Linked DNA regions of Luteolibacter flavescens. The protein of the gene in region 2 interacts with the protein of the main gene of each other region in a pairwise test. Links are inferred from orthologs where the notes say so. Each region holds a gene or a part of one and is shown on either strand. Other genes may lie near its edges. The genes, in order: ruvA and ruvC.

Region 1 (6,734 bases), on a different replicon or contig from region 2:
GTGCGCCAGCGCCTGCCGCTTCTACGCCGACCGTGGCGAGGCGATGCTGGCCCCGCAAGAGTTGGACGAGGGAGCCACGTTGCTCCACCAGCCGCTCGGCCCGGTGCTGGCGATCATGCCGTGGAACTTCCCTTTCTGGCAGGTCTTTCGCTTCGCCGCACCCGCACTGATGGCAGGAAATACGATCCTGCTGAAGCATGCCTCCAACGTGAGCGGCTGCGCGACGGCCATCGTCGAGGTGATGTCGAAGGCCTTCGGGCGCGATGACTTCCTCCAGGCCGTCTTCGTCTCCGGAAAGGATGTGGAGCCGCTGATCGCCGATCCGCGGATCCGGGCGGTGACCTTCACCGGCAGCACGGATGTCGGTCGCGCCGTGGCCGCAGCGGCGGGCCGTCATTTGAAGAAGTCCGTCCTGGAGCTAGGCGGCAGCGACCCCTACCTCGTGCTGGATGATGCGGATCTCGATCACGCCGCGAAGACCTGCGCCGCCGCGCGCATGGTGAATGCCGGCCAGAGCTGCATCGCGGCGAAGCGCTTCCTCGTGGCAGAGGATATCTACCAGGATTTCCTCGATCTTTTGAAGCAGGAGATGGCGCATTGCCAGCCGGGTGATCCACTTGATCCCGCGACGAAACTGGGCTTCATGGCCAAGCGAAGCCTCCGCGATGAACTCCATGCACAGGTAACGGATAGCGTGAAGGCCGGTGCCCGGCTGCTGCTCGGCGGAGAGCCGCTGGAACTACTAGGAAAACCGTACTATCCCCCGACCTTGCTTGCCGGTGTGGGGCCGGGCATGCGGGCATTCGACGAGGAGACCTTCGGGCCGGTCGCCGCCGTGATGGCGGTTCATGATGAATTCGAGGCGATCCACTGGGCGAACCAGTCGTCTTTCGGATTGGGAGCGGCGGTCTTTTCCAAGGACGAGCGGAAAGCCCGCCGCGTCGCCGCGCAACTCGATACCGGCACCGTGGCGATCAACTCACAGGTCGTGTCCGACCCGCGTTTTCCCTTCGGCGGCGTGAAGGACAGCGGCTGGGGACGCGAGCTCGGCGAGCATGGCATCCGCGAGTTCGTGAACGTGAAAACGGTGAGGGTGTAGCCATGGCTCCGGTGGGCCGCTTGTGAAAGTGGCGGAAAATGTTCCTTGCCAGCCGGGAAAAAGCGGCCAGTCTCCGCGCCCCGCCGCCCGAAGTGCGCGGCGTTTGTGCGATCCAGGAGGCCTAGCTGTTTGTGGTTTCCAGGATCATCCGTCCTGAAAATCACACTGCTTACCTATATGGAAACACCTCCGTTCTCTGAACTTGGCCTGCCGTCCGAACTTCTCGCCGCTGTCGAATCGCTCGGCTTCGAGCGCCCTTCGCCGATCCAGGCAAAGGCGATCCCCGTCGCGCTGACCGGCCGCGACATTCTCGGTCTCTCGCACACCGGCTCCGGCAAGACCGCCGCCTTCACGCTGCCGCTGCTGGCAAAGCTCGATTTCAAGAAGCGCCTGCCCCAGGCGCTCATCCTCTGCCCGACCCGCGAGCTGGCCGTGCAGGTCTGCGAGGAGGTCCACCGCCTCGGCTCGAAGCTCGGCCAGCTCCGCGCGGTGCCGGTCTATGGTGGCGCGCCGATGGACCGCCAGCTCCGTGCCTTGCGCGATGGCGTGCAGGTCGTGGTCGGCACCCCCGGCCGCGTGATGGATCACCTGCGCCGCGGCTCTTTCGACGTGAGCGAAATCCAGACCATCGTGCTGGATGAGGCCGACCGCATGCTCGACCTCGGCTTCCGTGAGGAGATGGAGGAGCTGCTCGGCTCGCTGCCGAAGGAGCGCCAGTCGATGTTCTTCTCCGCCACGATGAGCAAGGGCGTGTCCCACCTCATCGGCAAGTTCGGCAACAATCCCGAGACCGTCCAGATCGACCAGAAGGCGAAGACCGTCTCGACCATCGATCAATCCTACTTCGAGGTGCGCGAGCGCTCGAAGGTGGAAGTGCTCTCCCGCCTGCTCGACATGGAACAGGCCCGCCTCGCCATCATCTTCTGCAATACGAAGCGCTCCGTGGACGAGTGCACCGAGTCGCTGCTCGCCCGCGGCTACACGGTGGACCGCCTGCACGGCGACATCACCCAGCAGATGCGCGAGCGCGTGCTGCGCCGCTTCCGCGAGGGGACCATCGAGTTGCTCGTCGCCACGGATGTCGCCGCGCGCGGTCTCGACGTGGAGAACATCGACGTGGTCTTCAACTATGACCTGCCGCAGGATCCGGAGGACTACGTCCACCGCATCGGCCGTACCGGTCGTGCCGGACGCAGCGGCCGTGCCGTCAGCTTCGTCTTCGGCCGCGAGATCCATCGCCTGGAGATGATCGAGCGCTACACGCGCCAGGTCATCCGCCGCGAGAAGGTCCCGTCTCAGGAGCAGGTCGAGGGTCGCCTCGCCGACCTCGCCTTCGAGGAGATCAAGGAGCGCCTCGAGAAGAGCGAATTCCAGTCCCACGAGGAGCAGGTGGACCGCCTGCTGGAGCAGGGCTACACGCCGACGGACATCGCCAGCGTGCTCTTCACGCTGCTGCGTGAAGCCCGTGGCCGTGAATTCGGCGAGATCCAGGAGGACCGCGAGGACCCGCGCGATCGTCGCCAGCAGCAACGTGGTGATCGCCGCGAGCCGCGTGAATTCCGCGAGCGCGAACCGCGTGCCCCGCGCGAGCGCCGCGACGGACCGCACGACAATGCGGACATGGTGCCGCTGTTCTTCTCGCTCGGGAAATTCCACGGCGTGAAGGTCGGCGAGATCATCGGCATGCTTTACGGCGAAGCCGGCCTGCCGGATGGCGCTGTCGGCCATGTGAAGCTTTTCGCAAAGCACAGCAGCATCGACGTCCGCGCCGACTGTGCCGAGCGCCTCGTGCAGATCTCGAAGGGTGCCCAGCTTCGCGGCCGGAATTTCATCCTCGATTTCGACCGCGGTCCCCGTGGTCCGCGCGGCGCGTGAGTGCGGCGGCATCCGCCGCTTCACCAGTCCCGGCTGCCAATTCGGCACGACCGGTGTGAACCCGCCATGATTGGCTGAATCATCATGGCGGGCCGGTGCTTCCGGCGGAAGATCCTCCGCCTGCCATGAAGTACCTTCCGCTTTCTCTCGTCGCTGGCATTGCGGTGCTCGCCGCCACAGCCAGCGAGTCCCGCACGTGGGTCTCGAATGACGGTCGCCCGATTGAGGGCGAGTACCTGCGCGCGAACTCCGAGGCGGTCGTGTTGCGAAAGAAGGACGGCGGTGAGCATTCCATCCGCCTGAAATTCCTCAGCGCTGCCGACCGTGAATTCGTGAAGCAGAAGCTCGCCGCCGAAGCTCCCGCGGATGCGAAGGAGGAGAAGGTGCGCACCGACCTGAAGTACCAGCTTTCCGGCGGGCACGAGAAGTGGCCTGAGGACCGGAAGAAACGCATCACCGACGCGATGGACGCCGCGGTCGCGCTCTATAACAAGACCGGCAGCTTCAAGAAGCACGTCACCGCGAACAACAGCCCGGGCACCCCGACGGCGGACGCGAACTACGACGGCTGGATCAATTTCGGAGGCAGCATCAATACCCGCGTCGCGCTGCACGAGATCGGCCACACGCTCGGCATCGGCACGCACGGGAATTGGCAGGCGAATATCAAGGACGGCAAGTGGACGGGGAAGCACGCGCTGGAACAGCTCCGCGAATTCGACGGCAAGGACGCGGTGCTCCACGCGGACCGCATGCACTTCTGGCCCTACGGTCTGAATTTCGACAACGAATCCAGCAAGGAGAACGACGTGCGCCACGTGAAGATGGTCGCCGCGATGCGGAAGGACATGGGGATCGAATGAGCCGGGATCAGTCCGCCACGCAACATGGCAGCAGCACGGCGTCTCGCATCCCATGGATCTTCTTCTTGTCCGCGGGGGCGAGGGTGGCCAGCGCGCCTGCGAGGGTGGTCACTCCGTTCGCGTCGGTGAAGTAGTACGGGCAGAGCCGCACGCGGCCCTTCATCTGATAGACGCTGCCGTCCTCGCGATAGACCGGGTGCTCGATCAGGCGGCCTTCGCTGAAGGACTGCATGATCCACGGCTGCTGGCCATGGTCGTCCATGGCGGTGCGGAGCCGCTCGCCCCACTCGGCCTGCGAGAGATCGTGGCCCACGTGTACGCCGCGCGAGCCCCAGGCGGTCTCGTGGAATCCGCTGATCTTGAGAACGAGCCGCCGCAGCTTCTGGCTGAAGGCGATCACTTCCTCCCAGGAATTCACCCCCAGCACCGGCAGCGCGGCCTGCGGCGGCAGTGGTGCGGGATCGACCACCCAGCCGTGCGGCACGATGTCTCGGACGCGGGTGAGGTGGCTGCCGCGGAGGGCCTTTTCCCAGACGGTTTTCAGCGCGGGGGTCCACAGCAGGGCGAGCCACAGCTTGTCCTCAAGGTGGGGCTTGCAGGGCGGGGTGAGCTGGATTTCGCCCGCGGCGGACATTTCCGCGAGGCGACGGGCTGCCGGGACGGACTCCCAGTCGAACCACTCGAAAAAGCGGTAGAGCGCGCGGCCGTCCGGCTGGTATTCCTCGGCGGACTCCACGGTGCGACCGCCGCCGGACTCGCGGACCAGCCACTCCAGCTCGCGGCGGTAGTCGGCGGCTTCCTCGGCGATGAGGATCGCGCCGTCCTCCGGCAGCACGGAAGAGAATCCGGCGAGCATGCCGTCGCGGCCGCCCAGCACGTCGAAGCCCGCGTCGGCATACGTCCGCGACAGCCATGCCGTGATCCCGATGCCGCCCGGCACGGAGTCCAGCTCGGTGAGGGAAAAGCCATCCTCCATCAGGATGAGGTCCGGCCGGATCACCTGCGGCATCGCTTCGCGGAAACCCGGCTCGCGCTGCAGGTCCGCCATCCATGCCGGCTTCCCCGTGTCGAGCAGCTCGGCGATCCACCCGGGCATCTTCCCCGCGGCGCTGCGCCGGTAGAGGTCGTCGCAGGCGCGCTGGAATTGCGCCAGCGGGTGCCCCAGCGATTGGAGGAAGCGGCCCTCCGCCTTGGTGAGCTTCAGCGGCTCCGGCGAGTACTGCCAGTTGCCTTCGAAAAGCCCGCCCTCCGGGAGCGCGGCACGGATTTGGTCGAGGGTCAGGCTCATTGCATCGCCCGCAGCGCACCGCGGATCAGTTCTTCGGCAGGGGCATCGGGAGTGACATCCAGCACCTTGCGGACGGCCTTGCGGGCCTCCACCTGCTTGTAGCCCAGCGCTACCAGTGCCAGCTCCGCGTCCGCGGCGGCCGGGGCCATCTGGCCGCTGGCGACTTCCTGCCAGGTATCGGCCACGCCCACCTTGTCCTTCAGCTCCAGCACGATGCGCTCGGCGGTCTTCTTCCCTAGGCCCTTGATTTTGGAAAGTTCGGTGATCTCGCCATTGGCCACGCACGCCTTGAAGCGCCCGGCGGGCATGCCGCTCAGGATGGCCATGGCGATCGCCGGGCCGATGCCGCTGACGCGGTCGATGAGCAGCAGGAAAAGGTCCCGCTCCTCCTCCGTGGCGAAGCCATACAGCGTGTGCGCCGTCTCCCGGATGTGCAGGTGCGTCCGCAGGTCCACCGCCACGCCCTCGTGGGGGTGCAGCTTGTCGAATGTCGAAATGGGGACGTGGACCTCGTAGCCCACGCCATTCACATCCACCACCAGACGGTTGGGATAGGCCTCCAGCACCTTGCCGCGCAGGCGAGCGATCATCGTGGGTGGAGCTTGGAGCGGCTTTGCAAACTGCCAAGGGCGAAGTTCCGTCATGCCGTCCGGAGGCGGAAAGGGCGGCGTTTTCTCCTGAAAAACCCGGCTTTACACGGGGGAGGTCGCCCCTATAGTGCGCGCCCCATGACCGTTCTCGCCACCTGGCTCGACATCAGCATCAACCTGCTGCTGTTCGTCTTTGTCATCGTCTGCCTGCTGATGAGCATGATCATCCTGATGCAGCGCCCGAAGAATGAAGGCCTCGGTGCGGCCTTCGGCTCGGGCACGACCGACCAGCTCTTCGGTGCCCGCACCACGAACGTGCTGCAGAAGGGCACGGTGTATCTTTCCACGCTGTTCTTCGTCCTCACGCTCACGCTCGCCGTGCTGATGAACAAGCGCACCGCCAGCCAGCACACCCTGCAGGCCGAGGTTCCCGCGGCACAGGTCGAAGAGAAGCCGCTCTCGATTTCCGAGGAAGCGGCGAATGCCGGAGAAGTCCAGCCCGAGCCGGTGACTCCGCCCGCACCGGTCCCCGCCGAGACCACCCCGGCAGCTCCTGAGGAAACCCCGGCACCGACGCCCGAGCCGACCCCGGAGACCACCCCGGCCGAAGAGCCGAAGCCCGAGGCCGAGCCGACACCGCCTTCCGACGCGACTCCCCCGGCTGAAGTGACCGAGCCGACCGAGGACGCTCCGAAGGTCGAGGAGCCCTGATCGACATCACGATTTTCACGGAAAGGCGCGAGGCAGTTTTGCCCCGCGCCTTTTTCTTTGGCCGGGATTTCCCCTTGGCCACCGGCACGGCCCGCGCTTGATTGAGCCGACGATGACCCCTGACTCCGAGCTTCCCGTATGGGCGCGCGAGAATGCCTTTCCGGAAGCCGCCCCTGGCTGGGGCTGGGTGGACCGGAAGGGCCGCGAGGTGCCGGTCGGGAGCTTCGAGGAGCTGTCCCGCGCCATCGTCGAGGACGGTGGTGCTCGGGTCGATCTGGTGTGGACCCCCGCGGCCCGCGGCTGGGTGC
Region 2 (6,852 bases):
GGTGAACCTGCTCGTGCTCTGCAACATCGGCATCACCGCGGAAACGAAAGAGGACGGGCTGCACGTCACGATGAATGTTTCCCAACTGGCCGTCCCGGAGGGCGTGGATCTCACCGCCCGGCAGGTGCTGAAGCTGGCCATGGTGGCGATCCGGAGGACCCTTGAAGAATACCAGCGCCCGCAGACACAACCGCTCGATGTGAAGGTGCTGATCGGGGGTGTGGACGACGGCACCGCCTCGCTGAAGGATTTGGAGGCGACTTACCGTCTTGGCGGCGAGTGATTCCGCCTTTTGCCTTTTCAAAAGGCGCGGCGGCCTGCTTGGATCTCGCAACGCCAGCCATCGAATGAGTTCGTCCCCGCCCCGCTACAAGAGAGCCATCCTTAAACTCAGCGGGGAAGCCCTCCGCGAACCCGGCAGCACCGACAATATCTCGCCCGAGATCGTCGAACGCATCGCCCGCGAGGTTCGCGAGGCCTTGGCTCCGGGAGACCTGCAACTCGGCATTGTCGTGGGTGGCGGGAATTTCTGGCGCGGTGCTTCCGCGAGCGCCCGCGGCATGGACCGTGCGACCGCAGACTACGTGGGCATGCTCGCCACCGTGATGAACTCGCTGGCCCTGCAGGGGTCGCTGGAGCATCACGGTGTTCCCTGCGTCGTCCAGTCGGCCATCGAGATGAAAAACGTCGCCGAGACCTTCATCCGCCGGAAGGCCGAGCGCCAACTCAACGACGGCCGCGTGGTGATCTTCGCCGCCGGCACCGGCAGCCCCTTCTTCTCCACCGACACCACCGCCGCTCTCCGCGCGAGCGAGATGAGCGCCGACGTGGTCTTCAAGGCCACGATGGTCGATGGTGTCTATGACTCCGACCCGAAGAAGAATCCGGATGCGAAGAAGTTCTCGCGCGTGTCCTTCCACGACTGCATCTCGAAGCAGTTCAAGGTGATGGACGCCACTGCCTTCAGCCTGTGCATGGACAACCATATCCCGATCGTGATCTTCGATCTCGGTCAGGAGGGCAACATCACCCGCGCGCTGCGCGGCGAGTCGATCGGTACCATCGTCGATGGAGACGAGACCGTTGTCGCCTGAGCCCGATTATTCTAACAATTTCCCGTTATGGACCCGGAAACCGCTATTCTTGAGACCGAGGAGGCCATGGAGAAGGCCGTCGAGTACCTGCACCATGAATTCGCCACGGTGCGCACGGGCAAGGCCTCGCCCAGCCTCGTGGAAAACATCGACGTGCACGTGCACAGCTACGGCAGCACGATGAAGCTGAAGCAGCTCGCGATGATCACTGCTCCGGAAGCACGGCTTTTGGAAGTCAAGGTATTCGACCCGGCGACCACGCAAGACGTGGAGCGTGCGATCCGCGAGTCGCGTCTCGGGCTGAACCCCGCTGCCGCTGGCATTTCGCTGCGCATACCAATTCCCGAACTCTCTGAGGAGCGCCGTATCCAGATGGTGAAGCTCATCAAGCAGATTGCCGAGGAAGGGAAGGTCCGCGTCCGCAGTGCTCGCAAGGAGGGCATGGATGCTGCGAAGAAGATGAAGGCCGACAACATCCTCACGGAGGATGGCCAGAAGGATCACGAAGCCGAGGTCCAGAAGCTGACCGACAAGTATGTGAAGGTCGTGGACGAGCTCGTCGTGGCGAAGGAGAAGGAAGTGATGAAGGTGTAAAGGGTGTGGCGTTCCGCCCGCCCTGTGCCGACCAGAGGTCGGCACTCCCCGGAGCCCGGTTAAGCCCGGGCGAACAGCTTCCCGAAGTGCGGGACGAAAGCATCCGCGAAGTCCGCAACGCTCACCGGCTTGCGGGCTTCTTGTGCCACGCAGCTCATGATCACGCCGTCGATCCCGCACGGCGTGATCGCGAAGAAAGGTAGCAGCGATTCCGGCGTGATATTGATGGCGAAGCCGTGCATGGAGATCCATTTCCGCACGCCCACGCCGATGGAGGCGAGCTTGCGATTCTCCACCCACACGCCGGTCAGGCCCTCGCGGCGTCCGGCCGGGATGTCGAAGTCGTGGCAGGTGAGGATGAGCGCTTCCTCAAGTCCGCGGAGATGGGCATGCAGGTCGCGATTCCGCTCGCGGAGGTCGAGGATTGGGTAGCCGACCAGTTGGCCGGGGCCGTGGTAGGTGGCTTGGCCGCCGCGGTTCGCTTCCACCACAGGCGCGGGAAGCATCGAGGTATCCCGCAGCGAAGATTGGTCGCGCAAACGGCCGATGGTGTAAACGGGGGCGTGCTCTAACAGGAATAGGGTTTCTTCCCCCGTGCCATCTAGCAGCGAGTCAACGGTAGTGTCCTGCCGTTTCAGCCCCTCTTCGTAGGAAATGCCAGTGCCCAGGTGGATCGTCTTCATGCGGGTGAAATCGTCTGATGGTTCGCGTCAGTTTCAGTGCGTGGCTGCGCAAGATACTCAGACCTGACGCCTCTCCAGCATTTTGGCCTTCAATGGATCGGACGCTTGCAGGTGCGCGATTCCGATGGCCAGTGCGTCAGCAGCGTCGTGGGGCGGTGTTTCGGACAGACCCAACAGAGCACGCACCATAAAGGCGACCTGCTGCTTGTCAGCCCTGCCTTTTCCGGTGACCGCCATCTTCACCTTCATCGGCGCGTATTCGAAGACATTCAATCCCGCATCTGCCGCCGCGATCAATGCCGCAGCCCGTGCCGCGCCCATCGAAATCGCCGTGCGATGGGACTGCACGTAGATGATGCCTTCCACCGCCACCTGGTCGGGCTGGTGCTTCTCGATCACATGCCGGAGGTGGGTCCGCACCGCCGCGAGCGCCGCGGACTGGGGAAGGCGATCCGGGATCGAAATCACGTCAAAGGCCAAGGCCACCGCCTTGTGTCCGTCGCCCTCCACCACGGCGTAGCCGGTATTGCGGACTGCTGGGTCGATGGCGAGGACGCGCATGATTCAAGGGAGACCTTTGAGTCTCCGTTCGATCCATTTAGGATTCCGTCGCAGATCCAAGACCGCGCGGACGCGCGCTGCGTCATCATCGACCTGATAGTAAATCGCGTAGGGAAAACGCTTCGAGAGCAGGCGATGAAAACGACCGAAATGGATCGAATGGATTCCCGCGAAAAGTTGGAGCGAATCGATGTCCGAAAAGAGGGAATCAAGAAAGTAAGACCCTAGTCCAATCTCCTGACGCTCATAGAACCGGAAGCCCTGCCTGATGTCTTCAAGCGCCGACGGCTGAATCTCGATCCTCACGTCAACTCCTCACGCAATTGCTTCTTGGCGGCATTCCACGCGACGAACCTTTCTTCGCCAGATGACGTCAGGCGCTCGCGCTCGGTGAGGACTCCGCCATGCCATTCGGGTGAAGTGATGTCGTCTGTTCCTGCGGAGAGGTTCTCCCACAGGTTTTCCATGAGGCGGAGCTTGTCCGCCGTGCTCATGACTTCCAGATCGACCGTCGTCACCATGGGTCCAGTTTCGCCTGATCCCCGGGAAGAATCAACGCCGCTTTTTCTTCCCGCCCATCGGCTTCTTGCGGATCGGCTTGGAAGGGGAATCGTCGAGGAGGGCGGTGTAGATGTAGTCGAAGCCGTCCAGCTTCTTGCGCTGGATCTTCTGGTCGATGAAGACCTCGACGGACTTGGCAAACTCAAGCTCGTCCGCGGTAAGGATGGTGAAGGCGTCACCTTCGGCCTCGGCCCGGCCAGTGCGGCCGATGCGGTGGACGTAGTCCTCGGCATTCTCCGGGACGCGGTAGTTGATGACGTGCGAGACGCCGGAGATGTCGATGCCACGGGCGGCGACGTCGGTCGCGACGAGGACTTCGAATTCACCGCTCTTAAAGCCGGCGAGCGCCTTCATGCGGTCCACCTGGCTGATATCGGAGTGCATCGCGGCGACCTTCTCGTGGCCCTCGCGCTTGAGCAGCGCGCAGACCTGGTCGGCCTCCTTGCGGGTGCGGGTGAAGATCATCACCGAGTGATAGTCGGTGTGATTCAGCAGGGCGATGAGCAGGTCGTCGCGCTGGTCCATCGAGACCGGGTAGAAGGCGTGCGTGACGGTGGATGCCACCGCGCGGCGCGCGATTTCCACGCTGACCGGATTGATGAGGCACCATTGGGCGAAGGTCTGGATCGCCGGCGGCATGGTCGCCGAGAAGAAGAGCGTCTGACGGCCCTCCCACGGGCAGAGATTCACGATCTTGCGGACCTGCGGGAGGAATCCCATGTCCAGCATGCGGTCCACTTCATCGAGGATCAGGATCTTCACCTCGTTGAAGCGCATGGTGGCGCGGTAGAAATGGTCGACGAGGCGTCCCGGGGTCGCGACCACGATGTCGGCACCGCCTTGCAGCGCCTTGAGTTGCTCGCCGAAGCCGACGCCGCCGAAGAGCAGGGCGACCTTCAGACCGGTGTGCTTGCCGTATTTCTCGAATTGCTCGGCCACCTGGTGGGCGAGTTCGCGGGTCGGCTCCAGCACCAGGATCTGGGGCTTGCCCATCGGCGTGATCTTGCTCAGCGACGGCAGGGCGAAGGCCGCGGTCTTTCCGGTGCCGGTCTGCGAGGCACCGATCACATCGCGCCCTTCCAGGATCAGCGGGATGGCCTGAGCCTGGATCGGCGTGGGGTTTTCGTAGCCCGACTCCGTGACGGCTTCGAGAACGGCTGCGGAGAGGCCTAATGTGTCAAATCCCATGTGTGCGGGGATTGCGTAGGGATCAAGCCACCCCCGGTCAAGGGACGAGTGCCTTGGTGGAAAGAAGTTGTCTCGGCTAGGGCGACGCGGGTGCGGCGGGCGAGTGGATCAACAGGCACTCCTCCAGGAGCGGCTGGAGCTCCTCCAGAAGCGGCACTCCTTGGGCGAATTCCTGCTGATAACGGCGCTCGATCCGTTTGAGGGCGAATTCGAGGTCGGTCTTCGCGAGACCGGTCACTTCACCGCGGATCACGGCGACGAGCAGGCTGTATTGCCCGGCGCTGATGAGCGTGCGTCGTCCTTCTCCCAGCTCGAAGCCGAACATGTAGGCTCCGGAATCGTCCTGCACGCGCAGGGCCAGCTTCCGGGCGAACGAACCGACTTTCCGCGGGTGGGCGTGACGCACGGGATTCGAGCTCGCGTAGGAGATGAGCGAGAGCTTGTCCCGGTCCAACAGGTAGACCTCCTCGACGTGAAAGCGGCGGATCTTGTCCGAGACGATCTCGTCGTAGCTGCGACTGGTGAAAAGAGCCTGCAGGTGCCACAGGGTGCGGTGGCCGACTCCAGGCTGCTGGAATGGCCCGACCTGATGCTCGGCGAGGGCGCGGCGGAAGGTGGAGCGCAGCATCGCCTCCAGCGAGGCATCGTCATGAAACGATCCTCCGCCCATGACACCGGCGACGAGGGGTGCGATCGCCAGGCGCAGATCCTCGTCCGTGTAATCGGACGGTGGACTGGGCATGGGAGGCGTCACCGGGGCGGGTGGCGTTTCCACCGCGGAGAAGCGCGGTTGATTACCCAGCTCCGGCAGGGACATCCGGCGCGGGGGCTCCGGTGCTGGATTTCCCGGCAGTGGCAGATTTTGGACGGAAATGACGGGTCGCGCCGGGCGGCAGGCCAGCAGGTCGAGCGGGGCGGGCAGCGGTGGGATCGCGGCAGTCATGTCGCACCTCCCGGGTGGCCCGCTTGCAGGGCGGCGGCTTCGGCGATTGCCCGTGCGGCATTGGCCAGCTGCTGGAAGGACTCCTGCATGCGTACGTGCTCGGCACGGCCTCGGTCCGCAGTGTCCACCTTCGTGCTGACCCACGCCTTGGTCTTCTCAAGCTCGCCCTTCAGCTCTGAGATCAGATGATCCTCGCGCTGCTGGAGATAGTTGCGAAAGCCTTGGTTCCAGTGATCGAGCCAGCGGGTGAAGCGCTGCTCCAACTCCACCTGGGCCTCCAGGCCAGAGTCGGCACGATTGCGCGCAGCCGCCTGGATCTGGGTGGCGAGACGGTGGGTCTCCTCGACACGACGCGCCTTCTCGGCATCGATCTCGTCGCGCAGCGCGGCGAGCTTCTCGTCATGGCGCTTTTCGTAGGACGAGAGCCGGATCTCGAACACATCTCCCCCGGCCTCGGTCGGCATGGGGCGCAGGTTCGCTTCCAGGCGCTCGAGGCGTCGTTCCACGCATTCCATCTGACGACCCACGAGTATCTCGCGGATCCGTTCGACCTGGCGTGACGGATTGGTTTCGGGGGGATAGGGGGGCATTAGGGGTGGGGGAACTCGCTCCGTGGGGGGTGGTCCGGTGGGGTGAACCGGACTGGAGAAAGCTATAAACAGCAGCACCGAACCCTATGCCGCAAAAAGGCGCACTGTAAATGCCAAGATTGATCCTTAATCTCTCCGAACTATCGACCGGCGTGAATAAAATTCCCTACGGCCAAGCCAGCCCGCGAACTCCGTGAAAGACACCCTTGCCCCGGTGTGGTAAGGGGGAGCCGATGTCCGACCAAGAGTACGACAAGGAGCGCGACCAGGTGCTCGCAGCTGCCTACGAAAAGACCCGGAAGAGCCTCATCGCAAGGCTGGACAATTGGGAGGACCAGAAGACTTGGGACGAGTTCTACCAGACCTACTGGCGGCTGATCTACGCCGTGGCCATCAAGGCCGGCCTGCGCCCGGACGAGGCGCACGATTGCGTGCAGGAGACCGTCCTTTCCATCGCCAAGCAGAGCAAGAAGAAGCTCTACGACCCCGAGCAGGGCTCCTTCAAGACGTGGCTGATGAACATGACGCGCTGGCGGATCAACGACCAGTTCCGCAAGCGCAAGAAGGACACCGCCATGGCAGGCGGGGAGTGGGAAGACGACCGGAAAACCGCCGTCATCGACCGCTTCGAGGACCCG

Evidence for each region.
Region 1: the proteins of ruvC (region 2) and ruvA interact in binary tests that used the Escherichia coli proteins (3 or more experiments, as listed by UniProt). The link is inferred for Luteolibacter flavescens from one-to-one orthologs.

The regions. Positions count from the first base shown.
Region 1 is NZ_JAPDDS010000014.1:54,865-61,598, reverse strand. Bases 3,919-6,722 are described here. They hold ruvA (Holliday junction branch migration protein RuvA), read right to left. Parts: upstream 5,716-6,722; coding sequence 5,122-5,715; downstream 3,919-5,121. Other genes in these bases: OKA04_RS20055 (rhomboid family intramembrane serine protease), read left to right, coding at 6,539-6,722; secG (preprotein translocase subunit SecG), read left to right, coding at 5,854-6,426; OKA04_RS20070 (hypothetical protein), read right to left, coding at 3,919-5,125. In the rest of the region: OKA04_RS20085 (NAD-dependent succinate-semialdehyde dehydrogenase), read left to right, coding at 1-1,099; OKA04_RS20080 (DEAD/DEAH box helicase), read left to right, coding at 1,277-2,974; OKA04_RS20075 (hypothetical protein), read left to right, coding at 3,100-3,837; more of OKA04_RS20070, read right to left, coding at 3,845-3,918; more of OKA04_RS20055, read left to right, coding at 6,723-6,734. UniProt on the Escherichia coli protein: The RuvA-RuvB-RuvC complex processes Holliday junction (HJ) DNA during genetic recombination and DNA repair.
Region 2 is NZ_JAPDDS010000001.1:331,201-338,052, forward strand. The notes cover bases 1,181-4,102. They hold ruvC (crossover junction endodeoxyribonuclease RuvC), read right to left. Parts: upstream 2,933-4,102; coding sequence 2,429-2,932; downstream 1,181-2,428. Other genes in these bases: frr (ribosome recycling factor), read left to right, coding at 1,181-1,688; lipB (lipoyl(octanoyl) transferase LipB), read right to left, coding at 1,748-2,371; OKA04_RS01420 (addiction module protein), read right to left, coding at 3,235-3,453; OKA04_RS01425 (DEAD/DEAH box helicase), read right to left, coding at 3,485-4,102. Outside these bases: OKA04_RS01395 (hypothetical protein), read left to right, coding at 1-283; pyrH (UMP kinase), read left to right, coding at 348-1,094; more of frr, read left to right, coding at 1,122-1,180; more of OKA04_RS01425, read right to left, coding at 4,103-4,681; OKA04_RS01430 (hypothetical protein), read right to left, coding at 4,758-5,624; OKA04_RS01435 (hypothetical protein), read right to left, coding at 5,621-6,130; OKA04_RS01440 (sigma-70 family RNA polymerase sigma factor), read left to right, coding at 6,448-6,852.